4 regions of the Exiguobacterium sp. SH31 genome follow, and region 1 is predicted to be linked to each of the others. Evidence: riboswitches for the same ligand, from Rfam matches in the RefSeq annotation. Region 1 holds a riboswitch; each other region holds the start of a gene.

Region 1 (7,418 bases):
CGATGTCTCATTGAAGGCGTATGTTTCAGTATCGGGCTCAGTGAAAGGCATTCGGCTTGCAAACGTCACGCCAAGCAAGGATAGATGGTCCTCTTCGATATCGTTGAGTAACTCGCCTTGTTCACAATAGGTCAACATGTCCTTGGCCTTGATTGCCTGCACTTCAAGGTCATGTGTGATGTGCTCTGCCGTCCAATGGGCCTCGACAACATCATATCGGACTACTTCTTGGTCCCGGGCACATCCTGCAGCCAAAACGAATAGCGATAGACAGATTCCTAATCCGAACTTTTTCATCAGTTCACCTCAATTCTTCGGTTTCTTCTTCAAGTCGGGGAAGTAGGACAAGAACGTCTCCGCCCCTTCGCTCGTCAGTTTATACGTTTCCTCAGTAGATTGGTCCGTCACGTAGATATCCAGTTTCTTCGATCGCTGTTTATAAGTCACCTTGAATTCCTGACCTTTGAGCCCGTCGACGATCGTTAGAAGCGGATAGTCGCCCTGATCGCCTACACGTTTCGTCGGCTCGGCGGAATCGATTGCTTGAATCAGATCATCCATCTCGTTGCCGGCCGCACGCAACACAGCGGGATAGGATACTGTCGATTCGTTGTCAAACGGTTCCTGATGGAGATACACGAGCGGCCCGGTCACAATCGGCATATACTCCTCGTTAGGATGTGTCTCGAGCGTCTTTCGTTCATCAGTGGACAACAGCTTTGCGGCACGATATGTGATGCTTGCTGTCTCGGTCACCGCTTCTCCGTCGCGGGTGTAACTGAACTCATATAACGGATAGGTCTTATTCGGCACGAGTTCCGTGTCAAGCGGGAGTCTCTTGACGACGAGGTCGTCATACGTCGGTTCTTCTTTCGTTGGATCATTGATTGTATGTAACGGACTGACCGAAACGTAAAGGTCAGCAAGTAGTAATAACACGTATGGTTTGGCGTCACGCGAATCATAGCCAATGGCTAATTTGACATCTTCTACATCCGCCATCATCGGTTCGAACGCGAACAAAGGGAATTGGCTCGGCCGATCCCCGACGGTCAATTCGATCTCTCCGTGGATCGCAGGAGAAAACGCCATGACCGTATCGGGAAACGGCTCGATTTCATTCCCGGCCTCTGTCAATTCATCAGCATTTTGCACGGCGAGGCGAGCGGCTTCGTCTGCTGGACGGACAGACGGATAGTGCCGAATCGAATGACCCGCAGTCAAATCGACGAACTCCGGGAATGCATCGACCATTTCCACTGAATAATGTGGTGAGGCCATATCCCGACACATCGCATAATTTTCGTCCCCTTGTATGTATGTCACGGCTTTAAATCCATATTCCCAACCCGTGTCCGTCATCGGATGGCGGCTCGCCACGACCGTATCGAACACAGTCAGGTCGCCCTTCAACTCGGTCGTCAAGTCCCCAGTGCAGGCCGCGAGCGTCTCACCGGCCGATTCGAGCACCACTGGTTGTTCTAGTGAGTATTTGCTGACGGTCCAATGGGCGTCGACATACGACAAGTTCACGACGTCTTGTTTCTCTTCACCACACCCGGCCAACAAGCTCGTGGATATTACAAGTAAACCGACTAACTTTTTCAAATTATCCGCCCCTTGAATTTTATTATCTCCAATTTTACCATTATATTACTTTGGAGAGGGTATGAAAAACCCGCCCATGAAATTGGACGGGTGCGATGAATCGATTAGATGCTGTTATCGATGGCGCGTGTCAGTCTCGTCTCGACATCCAGTGCGATGGACTGGAGCGACTCGTCCTCGATCAATTCGATCAGTTTCGTCGGTTTCGGCATGCCGACGTGGGTCGCCCCGTCTTTCGTGAAGACGGCGAGCTTGCACGGCAGGAAGTAGCCGCCCTCACGGTGCGCCGTGATGACTTTCTTGGCCTCTTTCGGGTTGCACACTTCGAGGATACGATAGTCCCCGTCGATGGCTTCACCTTTCTCTTTGAGCGTATCACTCAAGTCGAAATCCCACAGCACGCCGAACGCTTCGTCCTTGAGCGTCGCTTTCAACTTCTCGACCACTGCTTCGACCGACTGATCCGTCTTCACCGTATAATCAAACATGTAAGCCCCTCCTTGTTTGTTGTCTCTCTCGTCATGTACCCGAACTCGCTTGAAACGAATCGTTCCGACGATTTCGAAAAAAGTATATGTGATTTGAAACATATTCTACGCCGAACCCGTATAATCGAGAGACAATAAAGTAATCCAACCTTAGGAAAAGGAGAAGTGGTTGTCGTGACGGTCACCGTATTCACGCATACAAGCTGCAGTTCTTCCCGCAAGACGCTCGATTGGTTACGCGAACAGAATATCCCGTTCATCGAGAAGAAATTGACCGACCAAGGAATGTCGTTCACCGAGTTCAAGGAGATGCTCCGGCTCACCGAAAACGGGACGACCGATCTCTTGTCTGTCCAAAAAAGTGTCTACAAACAAGCGGCCGACCAGCTCGACGAGATGTCGCTCCGCGAACTGTACAGTTTTGTCGCGACGCATCCGCAGATCTTGAAGAGTCCGATCGTCGTCGATGACAACCGGATCCAGATCGGGTTCAGCGAGAAAGAGATCCGGACGTTCATCCCCCGGCATAACCGGATCGCCGACTTGAAACGACTATTAGACAAACAGTAAGAGCGCCGCAAATTTTGCGACGCTCTTTTGTCAGGCTTTCTTTAGCCGGGCCGCCAAGCGGTTGCCGAACGATTGGATCGACTGCACGAGCAGGATCAAGACGAAGATCGTCACGTACATGACTTCCGGCTCGAACCGGAGATGCCCGTACTGATAGGCGATATCTCCGAGTCCGCCCGCACCGACGAGACCCGCCATCGCCGTCGCACCGATCAGACCGATCGTCGCGATCGTCAGACCGAGCACGATCGACGACCGCGCCTCACGGATCAATACGTACCAGATGATCTTACGCGTCGAGATGCCCATCGCCTCGTACGCCTCGACGACGCCGCGATCGACTTCGAGCAGTGCCGACTCCATCAAACGGGCGATGTATGGCGCCGTGAAGACGATGAGCGGCAACAGCACGCCTTGGACGCCGATCGTCGTCCCCATGATGAAACGGGTGAACGGCAAGATGAAGAATAGCAGAATGATGAACGGGATCGAGCGGACGACGTTGATCACGCTCGACAATGCCCCGTAAAAGTAACGGTTCGCGAGCCGTCCATTCGGCCGCGTCAAGACGAGGAGCGTCCCGAGCGGCAAGCCGATCAGTGTCGAGATGACGAGCGCGATGCCGGTCATCGTCAGCGTCTGGATCGTGCCCGTCCAAATCAAGTCACCCCAATTTTCCCAAAACTGCAGCATGGTTCGTCACCTCCTTTACTTTGACGCCGCTCGCTTCAAGGTAGCGGACGGCTTGGTCGGTCTGTGCCCGGTCCCCGTCGAGATGGACGAGCAAGTTGCCGACGAGACCGCCTTTCAGCTTTTTGATCCCGCCCCCGATGATGTTCGGCAGCAGGCCGAACCGTTTCGTCAGCTCGGCGAGGACGGCCTGTTCGGTCTGGTGACCGATGAACGACAAGTTGACGAGCGTCCCGTGCGAGCTCAACACGTCGACGACTTCTTTCGGGACGTCGAGGTTCGCTTTCAAGAAGCGGCGCGTCGTCGGATGCTGCGGGTCCGAGAAGACGTCGAGGACGTCGCCTTCTTCGACGATCTTGCCGGCGTCGATGACGGCGACCCGGTCACAGATGCGCTCGATGACTTCCATCTCATGGGTGATCAAGAAAATCGTCAGACCGAGCTCGCGGTTGATCTCGAGCAACAGATCGAGGATCGACTCGGTCGTCTCCGGGTCGAGCGCGCTCGTCGCCTCGTCACTGAGCAGGATGTCCGGCTCGTGCGCCAAGGCCCGGGCGATGGCGACGCGCTGTTTCTGGCCGCCGGAGAGTTGCTCCGGGTAATGTTTACGGTGATCGGTCAGTCCGACGATATTGAGATACTTGTCGACCCGCTCGCTGATCGAGCGTTTATCGAGTCCTTCTAGGCGGAGCGGGATGGCGACGTTGTCTTCGACGGTCGCCGTCTTCAGCAGGTTATAGTGCTGGAAGATCATCCCGATGCGGTGACGGAGCTTTGATAACCCTTTTTTGTCGAGCGTCGTGATGTCTTGTCCCTCGATCTCGACTTGACCTGACGTCGGCCGTTCGAGCAGATTGATCATGCGGATTAGCGTGCTCTTGCCGGCGCCGCTCCGTCCGATGATGCCGAAGATCTCACCTTTTTCAATCGTCAGCGAGACGTCGTCGAGTGCCGTGACGGTCCCTTTGTTCACCGTGAACGTTTTTGAGATCTGTTTGAGTGCGATCATAGTGCCTCCTTAAAACGCCGGGACGATCGAGCCGTCGAACGTCTCTTCGATGAACGTCCGGACCTCGTCCGAGTGGTAGTAAGATTTGAGTGTCTCGACGACTTCATCGTCTTTGTTGTCGGTACGGACGACGACGTAGTTCGGGTACGGGTTGTCGACCGTGTCTTCATGGAACAACGCGTCCTCATTGATCGATAGGCCGGCACCCATCGCGAAGTTCGTGTTGATGGCCGCGAGCGCGACTTCCGGGAGCTGGGTCGGGAGCTGTGACGCCTCGAGCTCGATGAATTCGAGGTTGAGCGGGTTCTCGGCGATGTCACGTTTCGTCGCCTTGTCCGTCAATCCTTCTTTCAAGGTGATGAGTCCGGCCGTCTCATACAGGCGCAGCGCCCGAAGTTCGTTCGCCGGGTCGTTCGGGACGGCGACTTTATCGCCCTCCTTCAACTCCTTGATGTCCGTCAGCTTGTCCGAATAGAGCCCCATCGGGAAAGCGACCGTCTTGAACACGTCGTCGATCTTATAGCCTTTGTCCGCCTTCTGCAGCTCGAGGAACGACAGCGTCTGGTAACTGTTCACGTCGAGACTGCCTTCGTCGAGTGCGGTGTTCGGCGTGTTGTAGTCGTTGAACACCTTGATGTCGAGCTCGAGGCCATCCTCGGCCGCGAGTTCTTTTACTTTCTCGGCGATCTGCTGGTGCGGCCCACCCGTCACGCCGATCGTGAGGGCTTCTGTGCTGAGCGATTCGCTCGCGTCCGATTGGCCGCACGCCGACAAGGCGATGGCCGCGAGTAGAGATGTTCCTGCGAGTACTGTTTTCTGTTTGATGTTCATGAATGATTCCTCCTCCAAAATAAAAGCCCGCTACTCATAAAGAGTGGCGGGCACGACAAGTCAAAGACAGTCGGACACGCTCATCTCCCAGACGTTTCGTCTGTTGGAATTAGCACCATGATCATTACGATCTGGTTGCCGGGTTTCATAGGGCCAGTCCCTCCACCACTCTTGATAAGCTATCGGTCTTATTTAATTGTTATCATCTTACTTTTAATTCTTTTATTTGTAAACAGAAAATACTAAATTTTCAAAAATTATTTTCAAATAGTCAATATCGAGCGTTACGGGTGAACGTTGCAACTCGGTCTCGACCCGGACCGCGTCGACCAGTTGCGGTATGTCGGCCGGCACGAGTCCGAGCGTCTCAAGTGACGTCGGCGCGCCGATCCTGGCGAGCCACGCCTCTAAATATGGGGCGTCAGACGAGCCACGCAACCGTTCTTGGACAAGGAGGCCGAATCCGACCTTGTCGCCATGTAAGAACGGGTGGGTCGACTCGAAGCGGCTGAGCGCGTTGTGAACGGCGTGGGCGACGGCAACGCGTGTCCCGGCGTCCCCGAAACCACCGACGGCGCCGCCGACGGCGAGGATGTGATCGACCGCGAACCGGGTCTCTGGCCCATACGCGGTGAAACTGGACTCACTCAAGTCGAGTTCGACGAGCCGGCCGCATTGCTCGGCCAAGGCGAGACCGGTGTTGACGCCGGCGTCAGGCGAACTGTCGCCGCTCAAATAGCGGGCCTCGTAAAACTTGGCGACCGTGTCGATGACGCCAGCCCGGAAGTAGTCGTACGGCGAGTCGGTCACGACCCTTGCGTCGACGATGACCCGCTCGATGACGACGCGGAACACGTCGTAGCGGACGTATGCCCCTTGCTCGTCATAGATGACGCTGAGCGGCGTGAAGGCGGCACAGTTCGAGGCGAGCGTCGGGATGACGATCAGCGGGACACCTTGCCGGTAAGCGACGAGTTTCGCCGTGTCGACGAGCTTACCCCCACCGATGGCAATGAGGACGTCCACATTTTTCAAACGGAGCCGTTCGACCTCAGCGTCCGTGCATTCGCCGCCGAACAGCGATGTCGGATAGGCAGTGATCGCTGGCAGGACGCGCTTGACGACGTCAAAACCGTTCTGTCCGCGCAGCACGTGAGCACGACGGCCATCGATCAATTCATCGAGCCGCTCGAGCGCGTCATCCGCATGGTCGTACTCGAGCACGGCTTGGCGGATCATGCCCGGACCTCTTCATACGTCGCAAACAGTTTCTCGATCCGCTCGACGGCCTCGTCGATCTTCGGCTCGGCGGAGACGAGCCCGAACCGGACGTACCGCTCGCCTTCTGAGCCGAAGAAATAGCCCGGCGTCACGGCGACCCCTGCCTCGTGGAGCAGCTTATGGGAGAACGATTTGGCGTCCCCGTCCGGCACTTTCGCCCAGACGAAGAACGAGCCACTCGGGGCCGTGATGTCCCATCCGGCCTGACGTAACCCGTCGACGAGCCGGTCGCGGCGGGCCTCATACAACCGTGACAAGTCGTCCCGGAGCGAACGCGGTGACTCGAGCGCGGCGATGGCCGCCTCTTGGATGGCCGAGAACACGCTCACATGGACGTGGTCCTGGTACGTGTTGATCGCCTCGATGATGTCGCGGTTGCCGACGGCGAAAGCGACCCGCCAGCCGGACATGTTGAACGCCTTCGACATCGTATACACCTCGATGCCGATGTCTTTCGCACCCGGCGCCTGCAGGAAGCTCGGCGGGACGTGACCGTCGAAACCGATGCTGCCGTAGGCGAAGTCGTGGACGACCATGAGGTCATGCTTATTCGCGAACCGGACCGTGTCGTCAAAGAACGCGGGCGACGCGACGGCGCCGGTCGGATTGCTCGGGTAGTTCAAATACATGAGTCGCGCCCCCTGCGGATCGAGCGTCTCGTAATCAGGAAGATAGCCGTTCTCTTCCCGGAGGACGAGGTCGTGGACGACCGCTCCGGCGAGACGTGCCCCCGAGATGTAGTCCGGATAGCCCGGGTTCGGTAGCAACATGCCGTCACCTGGTTCGAGAACACATTGCGGGAGCGTGATGAGTCCCGACTTGCTGCCGATCAAGATGGCCACTTCGGTCTCGGCATCGAGCGCGACGCCGTATTCGGTCTGGTAGAATGTCGCGACCGCTTGCTTCAGGCGCGTCTGTCCCCGGAACGGTCCGTATTGGTG
Region 2 (7,418 bases), on a different contig from region 1:
ACCCGGAGACGGTCCATGAGGCGTATGTCGAACGGTCTCCGCTCTTCAAAGACTGGCAGGCGCCGACGCTACTCATCCATGGGACGGACGACGAGCAAGTCCGGCTTCGTCATGCGACCGCCCTCGCTGACAAGATCGGTTCGCAAGCAGAGCTTTGGATCTTGCCGTTCGCCCATCAGCTCCCGTTCTGGGAAAAGTGGAAGACGACGGACCGAGCGATGGATTGGATGTTGGCGCTTGCGACAAAAAAATGACTAGTACCCGAGCGGGGTACTAGTCATTTTGAGTTAAAAGACGATTGGCCCGGCCGCGATGACTTTCTCACTCGCTTTCGTGAATCGTTTAAAGTTTTGTTGGAACTTCAAGGCGAGCGCTCGCGCTTCGACATCGTAATGAGCGGCATCTTTCCAAGTGTCACGTGGGTTGAGCACGTCTTGTGGGACGCCGTCGATATGGACCGGGATGTCGACGTTGAAGATGTCGTGCTTCACAGTGTCGACGTCACGCAATTGACCGTTGATCGCGGCGTTCACCATGGCCCGTGTGTAGCTGAGCTTCATACGCGAACCTTCACCGTAAGCTCCGCCGGTCCAACCCGTGTTGACGAGATAGACGTCGACGTTATGCTGTTCGATCAACTTGCCGAGCATGTCGGCGTATCGTTCCGGGGCGAGCGGCAAGAACGGTGAGCCGAAGCAAGTCGAGAACGTTGCTTGTGGCTCGGTCACGCCGCGCTCCGTCCCGGCTAGTTTTGACGTGTAGCCTGATAGGAAGTGATACATCGCTTGCTCTTTCGTCAACTTGCTGATCGGCGGGAGCACCCCGTAAGCATCGGCCGTCAAGAAGACGATCGTGTTCGGGTGGCCGGCCCGTGAAGGGAGCATCGCGTTATCGATAAATTGAATCGGGTAAGCTGCTCGCGTGTTCTCGGTGAGCGAGATGTTTTTGTAGTCTGCTGAGCGGTCTTCGTTCAAGACGACGTTTTCAATCAACGAGCCGAAACGGATGGCGTCATAAATTTGCGGCTCGTTCTCACGCGATAAGTTGATTGTCTTGGCGTAGCAACCGCCTTCGATGTTGAAGATGCCGTCTGGTGACCAACCGTGTTCATCGTCACCGATGAGATGACGTTCCGTATCGGCCGAAAGCGTTGTCTTGCCCGTTCCCGATAGTCCGAAAAAGAGCGCCGTCTCCCCGGCGTCCGAGACGTTAGCCGAGCAATGCATCGACAAGACGTGCTGTTCAGGTAATAGGAAGTTCATGACCGAGAAGATTGATTTTTTGATTTCGCCGCCGTATTCTGTTCCCCCGATCAGAATGGTACGCTTGGCGAACGAAACGAGGATAAACGTCTCTGAGTTCGTCCCGTCAACTGTTGGGTCGGCTTTGTAGCTCGGCGCATAAATGACCGTGAACGGGTCAAACGCACCGGCTGTCGGCCACTCACGCAAGAACAACTGCTTCGCGAACAAGCTGTGCCATGCGTACTCGGTGATGGCGCGTACCGGTAACGTGTAGTGCTCATCTGCTCCAGCCGAAGCTTCGAGATAATACAGCTTCTGTTTCGTCTCGAGATGGGTGAGGACTTTGTCGAGAAGAGCGGTAAATTTTTCTTCTGCGATCGGCTGATTGACCGGACCCCAATCTACTAACGAGTTGCTGACTTCATCTTGGACGACGAATTTGTCTTTCGGTGACCGCCCTGTGAATTTCCCTGTACTGACCGATAAAGCCCCGTCTTTCGTCAGTACGCCTTCACCGTTACGAATGGCTTCTTCCACCAATTCTGGAACGGTTAAGTTCCGTAATACATCGGCACCCTTAATTAATTCTTCGATTTTCAGGAGCGTAGTCGCCATCCTGAATCCCACCTTTCCCCTAAATAGATGTGGATGAAATCCGCATACTTCCGCGTTTAATTAGTATGACATTTTTATTATATGTGACACACTAATCAAAAACAAGCATTTCTTTACCCTTTAAAGTAAGCGCTTTCTTACAAGGACATTCTAACATATTCTGTATAAGCGGGGAGTGAAAAAACGGAAACCGTCAAAAAAATGTTTGATATTTCACAAACATAAATGATTTCCGTGATTACGAAGAAATTTACAAATTAAGCAGATACGCTTGACAGAACGGTATGGCATTTATATGATGGTGTTCGTAACGGATACTCTTATTCTGAGCGGTGGAGGGAACAAGGCCCTACGAAGCCCAGCAACCGTCCGATCCTGTAGTCTTTTTCGGAAAAGGTGCTATCCTGAAGCGAAGCGACAGCTTCGAACGATAAGAGGGTAAGGAAGAACGATTCAACCTTTCCCATTGAACGTGGCGAAAGGTTTTTTTCATTACCGTCCCAAAGCAACGCGTAAGGGGAACGAGTACCGTCCACACATCACCCTTATTAATAGGAGGTTTTTCGAAATGTCAAACTTGAACCGTCGACTTTTCACTTCGGAGTCCGTCACTGAAGGACATCCGGATAAAATTTGTGACCAAATCTCAGATGCGATTTTGGATGCAATTTTGGCTGAAGATCCAAACGCCCGCGTTGCGGCTGAGACGTCTGTCACGACAGGTCTCGTGCTCGTAGCTGGTGAAATCACGACATCGACTTACGTGGATATCCCGAAAGTTGTACGTGAAACTGTTCGTGAGATCGGCTACACGCGTGCCAAATATGGTTTTGACGCTGAGACTTGTGCTGTACTCACAGCAATCGACGAGCAGTCGGCAGACATCGCCCTCGGTGTCGACCAAGCGCTCGAAGCTCGTGAAGGTCAAATGACTGACGAAGAGATCGATGCGATCGGTGCCGGTGACCAAGGCCTCATGTTCGGTTATGCAACGAACGAGACACCTGAACTCATGCCGCTCCCGATCTCACTTGCTCACAAATTGTCACGTCGCTTGGCAGAAGTTCGCAAAAACGGAACGCTCGCTTACCTTCGTCCAGACGGTAAGACACAAGTAACTGTCGAATACGACCAAGACAACAACCCGGTCCGTATCGATACGATCGTCATCTCGACACAACATGCAGAAGACATCACGCTCGAGCAAATCCAAGCGGACCTTAAAGAACACGTGATCGAAGCAGTCATCCCGGCTGAACTCATCGACGCCGAGACAAAATACTTCATCAACCCGACTGGCCGTTTCGTCATCGGTGGACCACAAGGTGATGCAGGTCTCACAGGACGTAAAATCATCGTCGACACATACGGTGGATACGCTCGCCACGGCGGTGGTGCGTTCTCAGGTAAAGATCCTACCAAAGTTGACCGTTCGGCAGCATACGCGGCCCGCTACGTGGCGAAAAACCTCGTGGCAGCTGGACTTGCTGACAAAGCGGAAGTTCAACTTGCATACGCGATCGGTGTCGCACACCCGGTTTCAATCGCGGTGGACACGTTCGGCACTGGTAAATTGAGCGAGACTGAACTCGTTGAACTCATCCGTGAGAACTTCGACCTTCGTCCGGCCGGCATCATCAAGATGCTCGACCTTCGTCGCCCGATCTACAGACAGACAGCAGCTTACGGACACTTTGGCCGCACAGACGTTGAACTCCCATGGGAGCAGACGGACAAAGCGGCAGTTCTTGAAGAAGGCGCAAAACGTTTCGCATAAGCAATAAAAAAACGACCTTTCGCGAGAAAGGTCGTCAGGCTGTTGACGAACCAAATCGCCCATCGCGATTTGGTTCGTCTCTTTTTGTGTTCATCGAGCTCGAGGCGCTCTGCCCGGCATAAAATTGAAGAAATGCTATGTAGACGGTCTTTTTCGGCCAACAGGTTGGCCAATTTCTTCATGTTTTGTGCGGTGGCTGCCACCAGGTTGGCGCACTGGACCTTCTCGGTCCCCCGGTAGAACGTGAAGCGGAGCCCGTGAAGCTCTTTCGCATCGGCGAACGAGCGCTCCACGGTCTGCGGCCGGAGACGATAGAGGTATCGTCCGGATTCGGACAGACGGTTCCGGTTCACCAATTCGCGATAGGTTTCATCAAGATGACGGGTGATGACGCGCCGGTGGGCACGATTGGACGTACACTTCTCGAGAAGCGGGCAGTTCTTACAGACGGCGGGGTCGGAGGCGTAGTGGTGATACCCGTGTCGGTCTGTCGTTCGATAGGTGAGACGCTGTTTCGCCGGGCAGACATAGACGTCTTCTTCTGATACATATTTGAAGCTCGTCCTCCGAAACATCCCCTTCTTCCCGCCGAAGCGGCGCCAGGCGATGACGCCGAAGACGCCGCGCTCGATGAGCGCCTTCGCAATCTCTGTCGTGAAGTACCCCGCATCGAGGGCGACTGCCTCTAGCGGATAGCCGAATCGGCCGAGGATATGCTCGAGACGGGCGAGGTAGACGGTGCTGTCTGACACGTTCCCGGGCGTGACGTGCACATCGACGATGAAGTTGTGTTTGGCGTCGACCGTCCGGTGCGCCAGCCAGAAAAAGCCTTCCGGCTTCTGGTCACGATACATATAGCCCGCATCCGGGTCGGTCCGGCTCACCTTGATGAACCGGCTCTCCCTTTTCGGTGAGGCGGGCTTCAGCGCTTTTTTCCACGGTCCGACCGTTCTTCGTTCACCCGGTCTAGGAGCTCGCCCTCAATCGCGTTCACAACGCGCTCGACCTCGACCTTGTCGAACTTCTTCTTGTTCGCGTTGGCACGGATGTGGGTCGAGTCGGTGATCAGGATTCGCCCCGACACGAAGCCGTGGGCTTCGGCCTGACCCAAGATGTCCTCGAAGATCTGTTGGAAGACGTCCTTCCCTTTGAAGCGGCGCCGATAGGCCTGGCTGATCGTCGAATGGTCGGGTACCTTCTCATCAATCCCGAGCCCGAGGAACCAGCGGTAGGCGAGGTTCGTCTGGACCTCTTTAACCGTCTGGCGGACGGAACGGATGTTGAACAGCGGGCCGAGGAGGATGATCTTGATGATAATCTCGGGGTCGATGCCGGGCTGTCCGGTGTTCGAGTACAGCGGCGCGCAAAGGCGGTGCACGATCGAGAAATCGATGTGGCGGTCGATCTTTCGGACGAGGTGGTCTTGCGGGACCATTTGGTCCAGGGTGGTCTTCGTCTGAATCGGTTCATGTCTCTTCTCCGGGTGGGCACGGTACATATGGGGTTCCTCCCTAGTCAGCGGACGGGTTCGGCGTTTATCTGCCTTTTCCCGTTTTTACCGGTTCGAAGAACATGTCCGAGGCTTTTTCTTCGGCCATCGAGGCCTCAGAAAAAGACAAACGGCCGCCAGATGGCGACCGTTTGCGTTGCTCGTCCGACGGCGCCCCGACTCCTGCAGGAAAGCAATCCAACGGAGACCCAGCAGCGACATAAGTCGCGATGCGGCTCCGGGATTGCCTGCGGAAAGCGTGGGCGCCGGAAGGACGAGCGATTCTATTGATGTTAGTCAACAAGCTGACGACCTTTCGCGAGAAAGGTCGTTTTTTATTATGCTTGTGGTTTATTTTCGTTCGTAGTGTTCTCGTTGCCGAGTGCCGTATCTTTCGCCTCGACGACTTTCTCACCAATATCTTGTAAATCTGATTTTGCTTCCTGGGCCGTCTCGACGACTTTGTTCACGTCTTCTTTGACCGTGTCGACTTCACCGACAACTTTTTCATAGACGTTTTGCACATCGGTCGACACTTCTTGAATCATACCTGACGCCGACTTCACTTGCTCGATGACTTGAGACGCTTTACCGGCCGGATCTTCTTTGATCGTGTCGACGAGACCGCCGACAGACGACTTCGCATTCGTGAGCGACTGTTTCGTCGTCTCACGGTTCGACGAGCTAAGTAGGGCGATCAGACCACCGACGAGCGCACCGAGAAGCATCCCGGTCACGACATTGATTTTAGGACCACCCGAGTTGGTTTGGTCGAATTGGCGATTCGGGTTGTTAGCGTTAGCTGCATGTGGATCGTTTTGTAATGTTGGTTCCATATCTAAACACTCCTTTGTAAGTTGGCATTGGTACTCATATACCCTAGTTAAAATAGAAAATAACGTTCTGCTTTATTTCGACACGAAAAAGTAATAGAAGGGCAGGATATTTTTTACGTGATGGGGAATGATAGTACTAGATTGGCCAAAAGGGGGAAGCTGTTATGAAGATGCGGGAAGCCGTACCAGAAGATGCCGCCACGATTCGAGATATCGCACTTGCGACCATCAGTGTGACAGATGACGTTCGGTCTAAGGTGATGGAGCGCGCCTATCAACAAGAAGAGATCGTCCGGGCCATCGGTTCGAGTGAAGAAGCGAAAGAACAGTTGTTCATCGTCGGTGAGGCCGAAGGAGACGTCATCGGGTTTTACCATGCGATCGACCGCGGTGATACGTGGGAAGTGCTTCGTCTCTATCTTCATCCGGCTCACCATCGCCAAGGACTTGGGGCGGAACTGCTGACGCATCTCCAAGAGCGGAAGGCGCAGCCGATCGAGCTATACGTCGAGAGTTCGAACGAGCAGGCGATCGCGTTCTTAAGCCACCAAGCGTTCACCGAACTGAACCGAATTCAAGAAGAAGTGTACGATCAACCGATGGAGCTCATCCATTTGCGTTACGACCCACGCTAAGACTCCAGACGGATTTTCTTTCAAACATCAGTCAGCGGCTGATGTTTTTTGTTAGAATTGATGAGACATACTAATAATGAGGTGACAGCATGACATATGAAGAAGAATCACGAAAAGGGGTCATCGTGATCGTTTACCCGCTGCAGTTCACGTCCCGGCTCAGCGAAGCATTTTTGCAGCGACTCAGTGTCGACTATGAGGTGCTCGTCGTGACCGGACAGACGGTCGGACTAACGGCAGAAGACCATAAACAACTGATCAAGAACACGCTACGGGAAGCGAGTCAGTCCAAACTACCGATTCACGTCATCGCCTTCAGTCTCGGGGCGCTCTTGACGAACCGCCTTCTGCAAGAGTACGACGTACCGCTCGGGAGTTTGACATACATCTCCCCGCTCTTTGATTGGCATTCATCCCGCCAAATCGGCGGGCTCAAGCAAGTCGTCGCCAGTGCGGTCGACCGGTTCCGCCCCGATTTGCCGCTCAGTATGATGACGTTCACTGGCGGCGGGGAAGAGTCATCTCGTTTCGGCGAGATCACGTACGCGCAGTACCGCGAAATCGAAGAAGAGATCGTCGAGCATCAAGAGGAGAAGAAACATTTACCTCGCTTACCGCTCGCTTGCTTCTACGCGCCGGACGATCGTTTCGCCGATGTGAAGCTGACGTTGAACGTCTGCCGCAAAATCGGCGGCGACCAAGTCTACATCCGTCGGCTCGAAGGGTTCCCGCACTTTGGCTATGAACGGTTGAACACGAAGTTCGCGGAGACGCTGTTAACGTTTTATGAATTGATTCGGGAATAAATAACAGGCGACTCGC
Region 3 (7,418 bases), on a different contig from region 1:
GCGGAGACGAGCCGGGCTGATGTCCATGATTGTCACGTTGGCTCCGAGACCAATCGCGATGCGGGCCGCGTTCATCCCGACGACACCGCCCCCGATGACGGTGACGTTCGCACGAGGCACTCCAGGAAGACCTGACAAGAGGATCCCTTTGCCGCCATGCGGTTTTTCTAAAATTTGCGCCCCGATTTGAGCAGCCATCCGTCCTGCGACTTCGCTCATCGGTGTGAGCAGCGGAAGCGTGCGGTCGACTTCGACCGTCTCGTAGGCGATGGCGGTCATGCCTGAATCGACGAGCGCTTTCGTGAGTTCAGGTTCGGCCGCTAAATGTAAATACGTGAAGAGCGTAAGGTCTGAACGGAAATATTGATACTCTGACGGCTGTGGCTCTTTTACTTTCAAGGCGAGTTCAACGTCTCCCCAAACGTCCTGTGCTGAATCGACGATGCTTGCCCCAGCGTCGATGTACTCCATATTCGTGAAGCCGCTCCCGATGCCGGCTCCCGTCTCGACGAGCACCTCGTGTCCGAGTTCCGTCAAGACTGATGCACCCATCGGCGTCAACGCGACGCGGTTTTCGTTATTTTTAATCTCTTTCAATACCCCGATTTTCATGTGTAGTTCCCCTTTCTATCTGCTGACACAATTTGTTCACACCTCTAGTATAGACCCAAGTGAAATCGCTGTCTTTAGCATGGATTCTAAAAGCGACAACCCCCACTTTGTGATTTTTCACAAAGTGGGGGTCAGTCGTCTTGACGATATTGTCCGGCCTTGATCGCTAAATAAATAGCGGCCCGTTCCGGGAGCGAGACTTGGGTGATGCTCGTCAGTTCTTCGATCCGTCGAATCCGATACAAGACCGTGTTTGGATGGATATGGAGGTGGGCGGCGACTCGTTTGACGTTCCCTTCAAAATAGAAATACCATTCAAGCGTCGTCACGAGTTCGGTGCGGTGGACTTGGTCATACGCCTGCAACCGTTCGATCGTCGGGTGCGTCTCGAGGCGCAGGCCGATTCGTCGGGACAAATCGGGGACGAGTTGATAGATGCCAATTTGCTCGAACGCCCGGGCACTAGCGAGCTCGAACGGGAACTTCCGGCGTAGCGATGTGACCCGTCTTGCTTCCTCGGTCGCGGCATAGAGCGTATCGCTTTCGAAGAAACGCCCGCTAATCCCGAGGCGAGGTTCGGCGTCAGTGAACTTGTCTTGAAGTTGGGTCTCAAAGCGATCGGCCCACTGGAGGAGGGCGGCCTCTTCTTCAGACAGCTCGGACTTCATATAATGCCAGACGAGCAGTTGTTGGCCGTCGATAGCGTGGAGGACGACCTCGATCGCTTCTTGTGTCGCAAGCGCATAAAATAACCGCTCAGCAAATTGCGGAGTGATCGGCTGCAAGCAGTCGATGATTGTCAGGCGACTCGCAACGGCGATCGGGGCAAGTTCGTTCAAGCGCTCCCGATGTGCGGAAGCAAGGTATGGCGAAGCGAGCACTTCTAAAAAGAAACGCTCGAGTTCGGCATCGATGCGACGTTCGTGCATGGCGATCGTCATGAGCAGTTTCTTGGCGATACTTGCCCCTTCCTTCAAGACGGTGAGCTCCTGCTCGGAGAAAGGGGTCGTCCGGGCCAGACTCCAAATGTAGCCGAGCACATCTTCTTGCTGCTTGATGACGACGGCGGCGCGCTCGCCTAGACCGATGGCCATCCGGGCTGGGATGACGACAGGCTCGTCTCGGTCGATCAGCTCTTGCAGGATACCGCTTTCCCATAAATCCTCGATGACGGCTTCCGGGACGCGACGGCCGATGATGGTCGCGATTCTAGCCGGGTCGGTCGAGTCGGGATGCGTGCTATAGGCGAGTAGCTGATGGTGGCGATTTTCGATCGTGATCGGTGCGCGGATCGCTTGCCCGATCGCTTCGGCGAGCGTGTCGAGTGATTCATATGATTTCTGTAAAAAAGGCATGTCGATTCCTCCTCTTTATCACTATACCGTCTCTGTTGTGAAAGTTCACAAAAAGATGGACAGTTTTTGAGAGGGGACCGACATGCCTGGACATGTGTATCGTTTACATTGGGAAAAATAGTCCGACGACGAGGCCGAGCAATGCGCCGACGATGACTTGGTACGGTGTATGGCCGACGAGTTCGTTCAAGATTGGCGTGTCGTGCTTGATCCCTTTAAAATAGTCGTTCAATAGACGGGCTTGGAAACCAACGGCTTGACGGACGCCGGTCGCGTCGTACATGACGATCGTCGCGAACGTGAGCGCGAGGGCGAACATGCTTGAGTCGAGGCCTTCAGCCCGGCCGATCGCGGTCGCGAGCGCGACGACGGTCGAGGTATGGGAGCTTGGCATTCCGCCTGAGGCGAACATGATTTCAAGTTCAAAGTCACGTGTTCGAATGAGTTCGGTCACAAGTTTGGCCGCCTGGGCGATAAACCAGGCCAGTATTGCGGCGAGTAACGGTTCGTTAAAGAGCAATTCAGTCACTTCCTGTCTGACAATAGTATCTACACTATACCCGATTCCATGCCGCGCTAGACGTAAAGTTTCTGTCAAAAATAGCGTCGCGGGCAAATGCCCGCGACGCTATTCGGTCGATTTTTGTTACCCGACGACGCCTTCAGTCTCTTGAAGTTGTTCCGCAATATTCTCGATGATATAGCGGTTGCGTGGATGCTCCTGACACTCTTTCGAGCATGAACGCATCTGTTTGGGTTCACACTCTTCACAACAGAAGTGTTGGGCATTGCACTCCGGGTTGGCACAATTAACGTAACGGACCGTCTTCGTTCCACAGTGCATGCACGTTGAAACGACTGACGGATTGACCGTGTTGACTGGGACGTTGATGCGCTCGTCAAAGACGTAAAGCTCGCCGTCCCAGTTTTCCCCTTGTGTTGCTTCGTCTTTGCCGTACATGGCGACGCCGCCTTTTAAGTGGAAAATGTTGTCGTGACCTTGGTCACGCATATATGCGGTAAATTTCTCGCAACGGACGCCTCCGGTACAGTACGTGAGAAGTGTTTTCCCTTCGTAGAGGTCTTTGTTCTCCTCAAGCCAATCTGGCATGTAACGAGAAGCCTCTACGTCGATTTTGATCGCATTTTTGAAATGGCCAAGATCGTACTCGTAGTTGTTACGAACGTCGAGGATGACGACATCGTCGCGATTCATCATCTCTTTCCATTCTGCCGGTTCGAGATACGCACCGTGTTGTTTCGGCACGTCGAACTCACCATCAAAGCGCCACGTCACGAGCTCTTGTTTGTGACGGACAAAAATTTTCTTGAAAGCATGCTCTTCGACTTCATCGATTTTGAACTCGATGTCGCTGAAGTATGGATCGGCTTTCAAATCGTTCATGTACTGTTCGGTTTGTTCCCAAGTGCCCGAGCACGTTCCGTTGATTCCTTCGGAAGAAATCAAGATACGCCCTTTGATCCCGAGGTCTTTACAGTACTTGAGGTGTTGTTGTGTTAGTGTTTCTGGGTCTTCGATGTTGACGTACTTATAGTACAGCAAGACCCGCATTGGTTTTGTTTCCATGTTATTGCTCCCCTGTGTTCAGTTTTTTGCAGGAAAACGAACGTTGGGTTGTGTCGTTCGACGAATGAACTTGCCTGCAACCACAAGTCCATTATTATATGATAGATATCACAGTGAAATTTCGCAAATACTTTTTATTTTTTTTTGAGGAGAGCAGGGAGATGCGTCCTCTTGAACGAATTCGGGTAAAAGGTAGTAACGAAAGCCGAAGGTGGAAACTGAAATGCTCACATCACTCCAACAATATATATTGAACATCATTGAATGGCTCCAAGGACTGCCGGGAGGTCCTTGGGCTGGACTCGGGGCCCCGTTCCTGGAAGCGATTTTCCCGTTTCTCCCGCTCGTCTTGATCATCTCGGCGAACGCGGCCACGTATGGCTTCTGGCTCGGTGTGCTCTTATCGTGGATCGGCAGCTTGGCAGGGACACTCCTCGTGTTCGCCGCCGTCCGTTACGTGTTCCGCAAACCGATGACGCGTTGGCTCGAAAAACATAAACAGGGTGTCTATTGGCTCGATCGCATCAACCATATGAGTCCAATCTCGCTCGGATTCTTATATTCGTTGCCGTTCATCCCGGTCAGTTTGATCACGTACTTACTCGCCTTGATTCAAATGCCGCTCCGGACGTTCGTATTGGCGGCCGGATTCGGGAAACTGCTCGTCGTCATCATCTTCTCGGTCATCGGTGATCAGTGGCAAGAGTTCATCCAAAGCCCGTTCCGCTTGTCGATGCTCGGCTTGCTCTTGCTCGTATTGTGGGCGATTAGCCGGGGTCTCGAAGAACTTCTCAAACGGCGCGCCTTCAAAAAACGGAACGAAGAGCTCAAACGTAAACGTGAAGCGAGAACATAAAAATCCTCGAAGGCGGCCGCCTTCGAGGATTTTTGCTCAGTTGGTTTTTTTGAAACGTGGGAAGTTGAAGACGATCGCCAAACCTCCGCAAATGAACAGGAGGAACGGATAGAACATATACGGGACGAGGGCGGGTGACGCCGTGTTCGTCAACTCGGCGGCGATGAGGAGCTGCGCCCCGTAAGGCAGAAGTCCTTGTACCCCGCACGAGAAGATGTCGAGTACGCTCGCTGACTTTTTCCGTTCGATGTCATACGTATCGGCGATATTCGCGGCAAGCGGGCCTGCTACGAGAATCGAGATCGTATTGTTCGCCGTCGCGACGTTCGTCGCACTGACGAGCCCGGCGATGCTCCATTCCGCACCAGCCCGGCGTTCAATCCGTGACGTGAGTGCGTCTCGTAAATAGGTGAGTCCACCGTTATATGAGATGAGCCCGACGAGTCCGCCCATGAATAACGTCAAGAGCGAAATCTCGGCCATCCCCATCATGCCGTCGGCCATCGCCGTGACGTAAGTCGTGACGGCCAAGCTTCCGTCAATCAGCCCGATGATGCCAGCGAGCGCGATGCCGCCGAGCAAAACGAGGATGACGTTCAGTCCGGTCAAGGCGAGGGCGATGACGGCGAGATACGGAATCAATTTGTACCATTCGAACGCGGCCACTTCAATCGTCGATTCTCCGCTTGAGAGAACGGCTAACAGGACAGTCGTGATGATTGCGGCCGGGAGCACGATCCAAAAGTTGGTCCGGAACTTGTCGCGCATGTTCGTCCGTTGTGTCCTTACGGCAGCGATTGTCGTATCCGAGATGAACGACAAGTTGTCTCCGAACATTGCCCCGCCGACAACGGCCGCGGCCGCGATTGCGATATTGACCCCGCTCTCTTGATGGATGCCGAGCGCGATCGGGGCAAGCGCGGCAATCGTACCGGTCGATGTGCCCATCGCCATCGAGATGAAAGCAGCGATGACGAACAGTCCACTCAGTAAGAGTGACGGTGGCAGGAACGTCAAGGCCGCATTGACCGTCGCGTCAATCGCACCGATTGCACCGGCGACGCTCGAGAACGCGCCGGCGAGCAGGAAGATGAATATCATGATCAAGATGCCTGGATTACCGGCGCCTTGTGCGATACGCTCGACGGTCTGAGTGACGCTTCCTTTCGTCATCATCGCAGCGACAATTAAAGCGATCAACGCCGCGATCAGTACCGGAAACTTGTAAAAGTCGCCATAATAAATACCTGCTCCGATGAAGAAGACGAGGAAGACGAGCAAAGGCAAGAGTGCCCATTTGTTAGCTGTTGGTTGTTCCAATTGATTCACCTCATTTAATAGAATAGAAAAAAAGAGCCTTCCGAAAAAGGCTCTCTCTGTAAGAGACACCCTTTTCATCTTTCGAGCAGAACGCTCGCTGGATTTGGCACAGGTTACCCGCTGCCGAGACATCTAAGGGCCAGTCCCTCCGTCTCTCTTGATAAAAAGTCGTCATGATGTAGTTGTTAGACACGTTTCCTAACGTACCTGTTTCAAATCGGGTTGTCAACAGAAATCCCCCTGCGCCAGTGGACGCGGGGGGAAGTCATGTCGTCAAAAAGTTGTAATGGGCGACGCGGTTACGACCGGCGTACTTACCGCCGACGTAAAGGGCCCGGTCAGCGTTACGGATCGTATCGTCAAGCCGTTTGTCGCCGAACGCTTGAATCGTATCGACACCGATCGAGGCGGTCACGGGAATATCGACCCCATCGACACGGAACGGCTTATCTTCAATCTTCTGCCGAATCCGTTCGGCGATATCGACGGCTTGGTCGACGTCGCAATGATTGAGCAGCAATATGAACTCCTCGCCCCCGTAACGGGCCGCAAAGTCATCGGTCCGGAGCACTTGCCGAATTCGCCGCCCGAACTCTTGGAGCACGCTGTCTCCGACTTGGTGACCGTGCGTGTCATTAATTTTTTTAAAGAAGTCAATGTCGAGCATCGCGACCGAGATCGGGTACATCGAACCGTCCGAGATTTGTTGAATCCCATACTCGTAGAACGCGCGCGCGTTGGCGAGCAGCGTCAAGCTATCGGTGCGGCTTTCCGTGTATAGGCGGTCGCGTTCGTGGCACCGGCTGATCGTTCGGTTGAATGATTTCAACAATTTTACCATCTCGTTTTGAATGATGGGCGGATAGCCATAGACGTGTTCACCGATCATGACGATGCGTGTGCGGATCCCGTCAATCTCTTCTGACTGGACCGAGATGAAGCTGTGGTAGTCGTCATGAAACGCATCTGACAACGCTGCGTCCCATTCGAAACGCATCTCATAATCGACAGACTTGGCGTGTGGATGGCGCGCATCCATCAAGTCGAAGACGAGCGGACGGTCGATTGGCTGTCGCGTCAACAAATCGAAATAGAGCGTTCGGTCGAACAGGACGAACTCGACAAACCCTTTATCATATTGGTTGAGGCGCTCACATTGACTCAAGAACACTTCAATCGCCTGAGCCTCGCTTTGAGACAGGGAGACTGCCTCTTTCGCTTCATCGTACTGTTCGATCAATGACTTGAACGCGTCCTGGCGCCCTTTTTGAATCATCAACCGCTTAATAAAGAACGTGAGGGCGGCCGCGATGCTACTGACGACGAGCAAGTTCGTCTCACGGAAGAACGACGCGGCAAAGATGAAGACGAAACTGACGATATACGTGTAAAAAGCGATACTCAGAAAATCTCGGACCGGAATATCGACGCGGAACCACCAGCCGACTTGATATTTTTGGACAATCGTGTTCAAGATGATGGCGCTGATCAGACCGAGGAGCGGGACGAACGAATCCTGCGAATAGAAGCCAAGACCGGTCTCACCGCCGAGTGCCAAGTAAACACTTGCCGGGATGGCGATTTCTAAAAATGACGTGATCGCGTTCCACGGATAAGTGAACCGGAAGCGGCGGAGCGCGACGCGCGGTTTTAAGTTGGCGAACTGAAAGACGAGGAGTCCAATTTG
Region 4 (7,418 bases), on a different contig from region 1:
GCCGCGAGCGTCGGGATGTCGGCATGATTGTCGATGATTGGGACCCGGACGACCGCGTCCTCTTCCCAATACCCGAGTGCCTTGATGATCTCTTGCCCCGTGAAGACGACCTCACCGTTCACGGCGTGGAGCTCGGAGATGACGTTGTTGTCGACTGTGTGCACATGGAGTGAACACGCCGCCGCGGTCTTGTTGAACACCTCGACGTGTAGCAACGTCTCAGCGGACGGTTTACCAGTTTGTTCGCCAAGCAACCTGCCGGCCGCGTCGACGAGGACGAAATCGTCCGCGGTCCGTTTTCGTTTATCGCGTCCGCTCGCCGTGACGAGGAAAGTCAGCGGGTCGTCGGAGACACGAATCGCCAAATTGCCACTCGTTCCTGGGAACCAGTCGCGCGCGGCGAGTTCGTCTTTAATGTCGGCGAGTTCAAGCCAACGTGCAGTCACGCTCATACGTACACCTCCTTCATGTGATGGGTGATGTCGTCGAACGTCTCGAACGGGGCGTAGGCGATGCCTTCTGCTTCACAGAGCGTGATGAGTTGCCCACGGGCGTAGACGAAATCGGCCCGTTTGGCGATCTCGAAGTCGGTCACCGAGTCACCGATGACGATCAAGCGATCAACGGGATCGACGATCGTCCGGGCGATTGTCGGTTTGCAGCAACCACAATCATTCGTGCAATGCGCGTCACAGGCGTAGGGCCAGTCGACGCGTACCGTCTCGTCCGAGAAGTCGGCGACGTTACAGTAGATGTGGTCCGGTGCGACGTGGTCTTGCAAGATCGGGTGCACGAAAAAGTCCATGCCGCCGCTGACGACGTCGAACTTCCAAACTTGTTGCCGGACTTCTGCCAAAAACGTCGAGAACCCTGGGCGCAAGGTGATGCGGTCCAGCAAGTAGTCACGGTACGCCGAAGCGTCAGCGCTCGGCAACAGCTGGAACATCTGTCCGACCCCGGAGCGGATCGAGATGTCTTGAGCGAGCACGTCGTCTTTGAGCGCGTGCCATTCGGGCGGTGCGAACGCCCGCATCAAAGCGATGATGTTGTCCTCGGCCGTGATCGTCCCATCGAAGTCACACAAGATGTGAATCGTCATTGTTTTGACCACGCCTTTAGCGCGGACTCGAGCTCGTTCGTCTGGCTCGCCACGCCTAATACTTGCTCAATCGCTTGTCGGAACGCCCGGGCCCCGGCAGCCGCGCCGTCTGGGTGACCGTGGATGCCGCCACCGGCGTTGATGACGACGTCTGTGCCGAAATCACGGATGATGTCCGGGATGAGCCCCGGATGGATGCCGGCCGACGGGACCGGTAGAATCGGCTTCGTCCAGTGCGGCCGAGCACTGCCATCCCGAATCGCGAACGCCTCATCAGGCGGTGTCGCAAGTGAACCGTATGGGGACGGGAACAGCGTCAAGTCGGCCCCCGCGAGGCGGATCAATTTTCCGAGCAAGAGCGAGTGGCTGATCGAGCTGGTCAAGGCGCCGGCGAACGCCGGGTGCGCCAAAATCGGGACGTTAATTGTTGGATCGCTTGCGAGTTCGCGGAGTGTGTCGAGCCCGTATGTATAGACGTTGAACAACAGTGCCGTCGCGCCCGCCTCGATCAAGCGGAGCGCTTGGTCACGCAGCCCGAACACCGGGCCGCTGAGCGTGATGGCATAGAGCGAACGTTTCCCGGTCGTTTCGAACTGTTCTTGGATGACGGCCGCTCCGATTTTAGCTCGTTCAAGCGACGGAGTGAGCGGGTTGTCGTATAGGATTTCATCATCTTTGACGATGTCGATGCCGCCGGCGAGCTGGTCTCGAAGTTGCTGTTCTAAGAAGCGTAAATCACGGCCGATGATCCCTTTAAAGATGCTCATGACGAGCGGGCGATCATGTACGTCGAGCAACTCACGAACGCCTTGAACACCGAACTTTGCTCCAGGGAATTCAGATGCAAGCGTTTCGGGTAACGTTAAGTCGATCAAGCGTACCGAGTCATCGAGCGATAATTTCCCGAACGTCGTCGTCAAGATGGATGAGAAGTCGGGCGTGACGTTATGGAGCGGATAACGGATTGTGAAGCGGCTCGTCGTTTCCGTATGCGTCGTTGAGACGACCTCGCCCCGATACGCCTTTAATTGTTCTTGCTCTAGGTGAGGCAGTTCCGTCCACGTGCCGACAGTCAGTTCGAGGGCGATTTTCTCGGCGACAGTCGCGACGCGGTCCGTCCGGCTGATTTCATATGTGGCAGTAATACTCATGTTCGTTCCTCCTTCCGGTCAAACAAAAAATGACCCCATGCCGAGGCAAGAGGTCATCATAAAAAAATGAACTCTTATCTCTCAGCTTACGCTGCAAGAATTAGCACCGTGCCCAATCGGGTCGGTTGCTGCGACATCATCGGGCTTGTCCCCTCCGTCTGCTCTTGATAAGAATGTATTTTGAAGTTGTGAAATTTAATTGAATTTTGTCACACAATATCCGGTTCGTCAATTCCTTTTTTTGAGAAAAAAAGTTTGAGTTCGTTGTTACCATATATGCATAAAAAAAGTGACCGTTGCTCCAGCAAATTGCCGTTGACAAAGGTGGGGTCGAGTCCGTAATATTCATCACAACAAGTTCACACAATCGAATACGACACTCTTATCGCGAGTTGGCAGAGGGAATTGGCCCGATGACGCCGCAGCAACCGACCAGTAGGCACGGTGCTACATCCACCAGACATACGTCTGACAGATGAGAGGAACAACCGTTACGGCTGTGCCTCTTTCTCGCGGAGAAAGGGGCTTTTTTTGTGGGGAATATACCGAAAGGGGAAACAGACATGGCTTATCAACCATTTACAGAACAGACAGTCGTCGAGCACGTCAGAACGTTAGGGTTACTCGAAGATGGGGGCATCGCGCATTGTGAGGAGATCGGGGACGGCAACTTGAACCTCGTCTTCCGCATCCGTCAAGGCGAAACGAGCCTCATCGTCAAGCAGGCGCTACCGTATGCGAAAGTCGTCGGCGAGAGTTGGCCGCTCACACTTGAACGGGCGTGGATCGAGCAGCTCGCGTTGCGCGAATTCGCCAGTGTCGTCCCGCGTTTCGTCCCGGTCGTTCTCGGCAGTGACCGGACGCTCGCCTACACGATTTTAGAAGACTTGTCTGACTTTGATATCGTCCGGACGGGCTATTTGGAAGGGAAAACGTATCCTGAACTCGCCCGTCACATCGGTGAGTTTTTAGGACAGACGTTGTTTGAGACGTCAGACTATGCGGCCGGCCCGATTGAGAAGAAGCGGAAAGAACGGGATTATTACAACCCGGAACTGTGCGACATCACTGAAAAACTGATCTTCATCGATCCGTACAAAGATGCCGAATCGAACAACATCGAAACCGCGCTCCGTCAGGACGTCGAAGCGCTTTGGCGTGACCAGAAATTGAAAGTGGAGGTCACGAAACTGAAAGTCGGTTTCGTCACGAAACACGACGCGCTCTTGCACGGGGACTTACATACAGGCAGCATCTTCGCGACGCAACAAGAGACGAAAGTCATCGATCCAGAGTTCGCTTTTTACGGACCGTTCGGCTTTGACATCGGGCAAATCGTCGCCCATTTGACGCTATCGACGTTCCATGACCCACTCAAACGGTTCGAGCGGTTCACCGACGTATTGACGGTATGGGAGACGTTTGAGAAGACGTTCCGGACGAAGTTTGAGACGGCGGTCGAACCGTTCAACACGGACGGGTTCGTCGATGAACTACTTCAAACCATCTTTAGTGACACGATTGGCTACGCCGGATGCGAACTGATTCGCCGCACCATCGGTCTCGCCGGAGTCAATGACCTCGAGACGTTACCGGAAACGGTCCGGCTCGAGCGGAAACGGGAAGCGCTCACGCTCGGCACGACGCTCATTAAACAGCGCCACGATGTCCGGACAATCGATGAATTAGTGACGCTGTTAGCGGGGGTACGCGTATGACAGTCCAAAACATTCGCTTCGAACCGTCCCGGGACGAGCTCGTCATTTTAGACCAAACGTTACTGCCGCATGAGGAGCGGTACGTGACGATCGCGACGCTCGAACAGGCGGAGCACGCCATCGAGACGTTACAAGTCCGAGGCGCGCCGGCCATCGCCTATTTCGGCGCATTCGTGCTCGCGAAAGAAGCGGTCCGCCTCCAGGATGACCCGGACTTCACACGCCGGCTCGACCTCGTCGGCCGTCGATTGATCGCGACGCGACCGACGGCGGTCAATCTGCAAAACGTGATCGAGTCACTTCTCGGGCTGAACGTCGGCGTCGACTTTGAAAGGATCGCGACCGACATCAAACATCGGGCCATCGCGCTGTTCGAGCGAGACGTCGACACGTATCGGGCCATCGGGGAGCATGCGCTCACGGTGCTGCCAGCAGGGGGGAACGTCTTAACAATCTGTAACGCCGGGGCGATCGCGACGTCGCGTTACGGGACTGCGCTCGCTCCGTTTTACGTCGGGAAAGAGCGAGGTATCGCGTTTAACGTCTTCGCTTGTGAGACGCGGCCGCTCCTCCAAGGGGCACGCCTGACCGTCTGGGAGCTCGACCAGGCCGACATCGATGTCACGCTCATCACCGACAATATGGCCGCTTGGACGATTCAGGCGAAAGGGGTCGACGCCATCATCGTCGGCGCTGACCGCATCACACGGACGGGTCACGTCGCCAATAAGATCGGCACGCTTCAGCTCGCCGTCCTGGCTAAACATTACGGGATCCCGTTTTACGTCGCGGCCCCGCATTCGACGTTCGATTTGACGGCGGACGATGTGATTCAAATCGAGGAGCGGAGCGCGCTAGAAGTGACCCATATCGGCGGACAACCGACGGCGCCGGTCGGGATCACCGTCTTTAACCCGGCGTTTGACGTCACACCGCCTGAACTGATCACCGGACTCATCACCGAAGCGGGCGTGTTCGAGCCGAATGAAGCAGCGATCACACACCATGTAGGGGGAACGGTTCACGTGTGAAACAGCAGCTCCGTGCTTGCCCGAACGATGAAGTGTGACCGTCTTGGTATGAGACGGGAATGGCCAGATTTACTTAGTCGACAAAGGCACCGGGCAGCAAAAGCGCCCTCAGAATCTATCCTGAGGGCGCTTTTTGCGTTCTAATGCGATGAAGTCGAACGTACTCCCGTTCGTGTCTTGTTGAAATGAAGCCACTTGTCGAAACCCGCAAGCTTCATACACGCGAATCGCCCGCCCGTTGAACGTGGCAACCGACAAGGTGATACGATTTGGGTCGAACTTGGCTTCGACGAAAGCAAGAATCGAGGTGACGAACGCTCGTCCGGTCCCGTTTCCGGTCAGACCTGGCTTCATGCCTAAACCGAGGTCAATCGTATCGGCGTCTGTTTGATGCACGCTAACGAAACCGACCAGTTCGCCATCGTTCGTGATGGCGAATACCGATTGCCCTCGTTGTTCGGTGTCTAAAAACTCGGCCAAGTCGTCTTCGTCAGCCTCCATATCGTAAAAAGCATACTCTCCATCGTAATGCCAGGTGAAAGCAATCGTTTCTGCCTGCGCTTGTGTCATCAAAGCGAACTTATACGTCATAGTGATTTCCTCGTTTCAAAAGGATAGATAGGTGCTACACTTTCGATAGTACCATCAATTCAAGAAGTGAGGTGACCACATGGGAATCAAACTAGATATGGTCGGCATCGTCGTCGAGGATATGAAGCGCGCGCTCGACTTCTATCGGCTGCTCGGCCTGTCGATTCCAGTATCAATGAACGGGGAAGCGCACGTTGAAGTTGACGAAGGCGGCGTCCGGCTCGCCTTTGACACAGTCGAGGTCGCGGAGTCGGTGTATGGGGAATGGAAACCGGCATCGGGGCATCGGGTCGAGCTCGCTTTCCTGTGCGACAGCCGTGAAGCGCTCGATACACTGTTTGAAGCTATCTTCAAACAAGGATACGTGATTCATCGTGAGCCGTGGGACGCGTTTTGGGGACAACGTTACGCCATCGTCGTCGACCCAGACGGGAACCTCATCAGTCTATTCGCGTCATGACAAAACCCTCGCCGGACTTGGCGAGGGCTTATTCGTCTCGGGTTTCGCCCCAAGAGCAGAGCGCCTTCATCGCTGGTTGCAGGCTAAACGCCTCCTCGGTGAGGGAGTATTCGACGTGGAGCTGTTTGTCGGTCGAATAGTCGTCGCGTCGGACCATGCCGAGCTGTTCGAGTTCGCGCAGTTGGTCGGTCAACACTTTGCGGCTGACATCGGGGATGGCGCGCTGAATCTCCGAGAAGCGGCGCGGGCCGGTCTCGAGCGTGCAGTACACTTGTGGACGCCATTTACCGCCGATGATGTCGAGCGCCTTGTTGACGGGGAACGGGGTCGTCATGTTCAGTTCGCCTCGCTTTCGGGTAGTTACTTCAATGTGCGTACTTTTTTTCTTGCTACGATGAAGGTATCTTATCGTTATCGACCCAAATGAGCAACCAAAAAGGAGCGGATCAATTTGACTTATCCACGTACATTCTCACATATCGGGCTATCAGTCCCCAGTGTGACGGAAGCAGTGAAGTTTTATGAAGACGTGATGGGCTGGTATACGATCATGAAACCGTCGGACGTCGTTGAGGATGACTCACCGATCGGCGTCATGTGCACCGAAGTGTTCGGCCCGGGCTGGGGCAAGTTCCGCATCGCCCACATGTCGACCGGTGACAAAATCGGCATCGAGCTGTTCGAGTTCCCGAACAACGAGAAACCGGAGAATAATTTTGAGTTTTGGAAAACAGGCATCTTCCACTATTGCGTCCAAGACCCAGACATCGAAGGGCTCGTCGAGATCTACTCGCATTCGTATGAACTGACATATTCGGAAGGAGCATACTAATCATGAAAGCATGGCTACTTGAACAACCTGGCTTAGAAAATATGAACCTCGGGGACATCGAACGACCGACCCCGGGAGCGGGCGAACTGCTCATCAAAGTCGAAGCGGTCGCCTTGAACCCGGTCGACTATAAAGTCGGCACGAACGGCAACCCGAACTGGGCATACCCGCACATCCTCGGCGTCGACCTCGTCGGCGAAGTCGTCGAAGTCGGCTCGAGCATCGCGAACATCATCACCGGCTCCCGCGTCGCCGTCCATACGAGTCTTGCGAACAACGGAGGTTTCGCCGAGTACGCTATCGTCGACGCGCGTGCTTGTGCCGTCGTACCGCAAGACGTGAGCGACGAAGCGGCAGCAGCCATCCTTTGTGCCGGCATGACGGCGTATGAAGCGGTCATGCAGAAGCTGAACACGCGCGACAAAGAGACGATTCTCGTCCACGCCGGAGCGGGCGGGGTCGGCGGCTACGCGATTCAGCTCGCGAAAAAGCTTGGGCTCAAAGTATTCACGACGGCGTCGCCGGAAAACTTTGAT

Evidence for each region. Region 1 has a riboswitch for S-adenosylmethionine ahead of A6395_RS01240 (MetQ/NlpA family ABC transporter substrate-binding protein). Riboswitches for the same ligand answer to the same signal wherever they lie in the genome.
Region 2: linked by a shared signal. The riboswitch ahead of metK (methionine adenosyltransferase) and the one ahead of A6395_RS01240 (MetQ/NlpA family ABC transporter substrate-binding protein) in region 1 are both predicted to bind S-adenosylmethionine.
Region 3: linked by a shared signal. The riboswitch ahead of A6395_RS09850 (Na+/H+ antiporter NhaC family protein) and the one ahead of A6395_RS01240 (MetQ/NlpA family ABC transporter substrate-binding protein) in region 1 are both predicted to bind S-adenosylmethionine.
Region 4: linked by a shared signal. The riboswitch ahead of mtnK (S-methyl-5-thioribose kinase) and the one ahead of A6395_RS01240 (MetQ/NlpA family ABC transporter substrate-binding protein) in region 1 are both predicted to bind S-adenosylmethionine.

What each region holds. Positions count from the first base shown of each region.
Region 1 is NZ_LYTG01000007.1:6,587-14,004, forward strand. It holds gene A6395_RS01210 (hypothetical protein) at 1-297, opposite strand, end outside; gene A6395_RS01215 (hypothetical protein) at 307-1,608, opposite strand; gene A6395_RS01220 (DUF302 domain-containing protein) at 1,713-2,096, opposite strand; gene A6395_RS01225 (Spx/MgsR family RNA polymerase-binding regulatory protein) at 2,271-2,666, shown strand; gene A6395_RS01230 (methionine ABC transporter permease) at 2,697-3,359, opposite strand; gene A6395_RS01235 (methionine ABC transporter ATP-binding protein) at 3,331-4,365, opposite strand; gene A6395_RS01240 (MetQ/NlpA family ABC transporter substrate-binding protein) at 4,375-5,196, opposite strand; SAM riboswitch class I at 5,274-5,377, opposite strand; gene A6395_RS01245 (iron-containing alcohol dehydrogenase family protein) at 5,419-6,435, opposite strand; gene A6395_RS01250 (aminotransferase class I/II-fold pyridoxal phosphate-dependent enzyme) at 6,432-7,418, opposite strand, start outside.
Region 2 is NZ_LYTG01000023.1:47,640-55,057, reverse strand. It holds gene A6395_RS03440 (alpha/beta hydrolase family protein) at 1-254, shown strand, start outside; gene pckA (phosphoenolpyruvate carboxykinase (ATP)) at 288-1,859, opposite strand; SAM riboswitch class I at 2,177-2,296, shown strand; gene metK (methionine adenosyltransferase) at 2,428-3,636, shown strand; partial or broken gene A6395_RS15660 (IS1182 family transposase) at 3,795-5,134, opposite strand; gene A6395_RS03415 (YtxH domain-containing protein) at 5,464-5,961, opposite strand; gene A6395_RS03410 (GNAT family N-acetyltransferase) at 6,126-6,596, shown strand; gene A6395_RS03405 (alpha/beta fold hydrolase) at 6,686-7,402, shown strand.
Region 3 is NZ_LYTG01000067.1:20,520-27,937, forward strand. It holds gene ald (alanine dehydrogenase) at 1-612, opposite strand, end outside; gene A6395_RS09830 (PucR family transcriptional regulator) at 744-1,967, opposite strand; gene A6395_RS09835 (divergent PAP2 family protein) at 2,071-2,496, opposite strand; gene trhO (oxygen-dependent tRNA uridine(34) hydroxylase TrhO) at 2,614-3,555, opposite strand; gene A6395_RS09845 (TVP38/TMEM64 family protein) at 3,779-4,411, shown strand; gene A6395_RS09850 (Na+/H+ antiporter NhaC family protein) at 4,448-5,731, opposite strand; SAM riboswitch class I at 5,803-5,898, opposite strand; gene A6395_RS09855 (GGDEF domain-containing protein) at 5,997-7,418, opposite strand, start outside.
Region 4 is NZ_LYTG01000041.1:47,467-54,884, reverse strand. It holds gene A6395_RS06815 (methylthioribulose 1-phosphate dehydratase) at 1-452, opposite strand, end outside; gene A6395_RS06810 (2-hydroxy-3-keto-5-methylthiopentenyl-1-phosphate phosphatase) at 449-1,099, opposite strand; gene A6395_RS06805 (2,3-diketo-5-methylthiopentyl-1-phosphate enolase) at 1,096-2,250, opposite strand; SAM riboswitch class I at 2,322-2,424, opposite strand; SAM riboswitch class I at 2,630-2,732, shown strand; gene mtnK (S-methyl-5-thioribose kinase) at 2,814-3,968, shown strand; gene mtnA (S-methyl-5-thioribose-1-phosphate isomerase) at 3,965-4,999, shown strand; gene A6395_RS06790 (GNAT family N-acetyltransferase) at 5,108-5,590, opposite strand; gene A6395_RS06785 (VOC family protein) at 5,670-6,050, shown strand; gene A6395_RS06780 (winged helix-turn-helix transcriptional regulator) at 6,079-6,384, opposite strand; gene A6395_RS06775 (VOC family protein) at 6,502-6,882, shown strand; gene A6395_RS06770 (zinc-binding dehydrogenase) at 6,885-7,418, shown strand, end outside.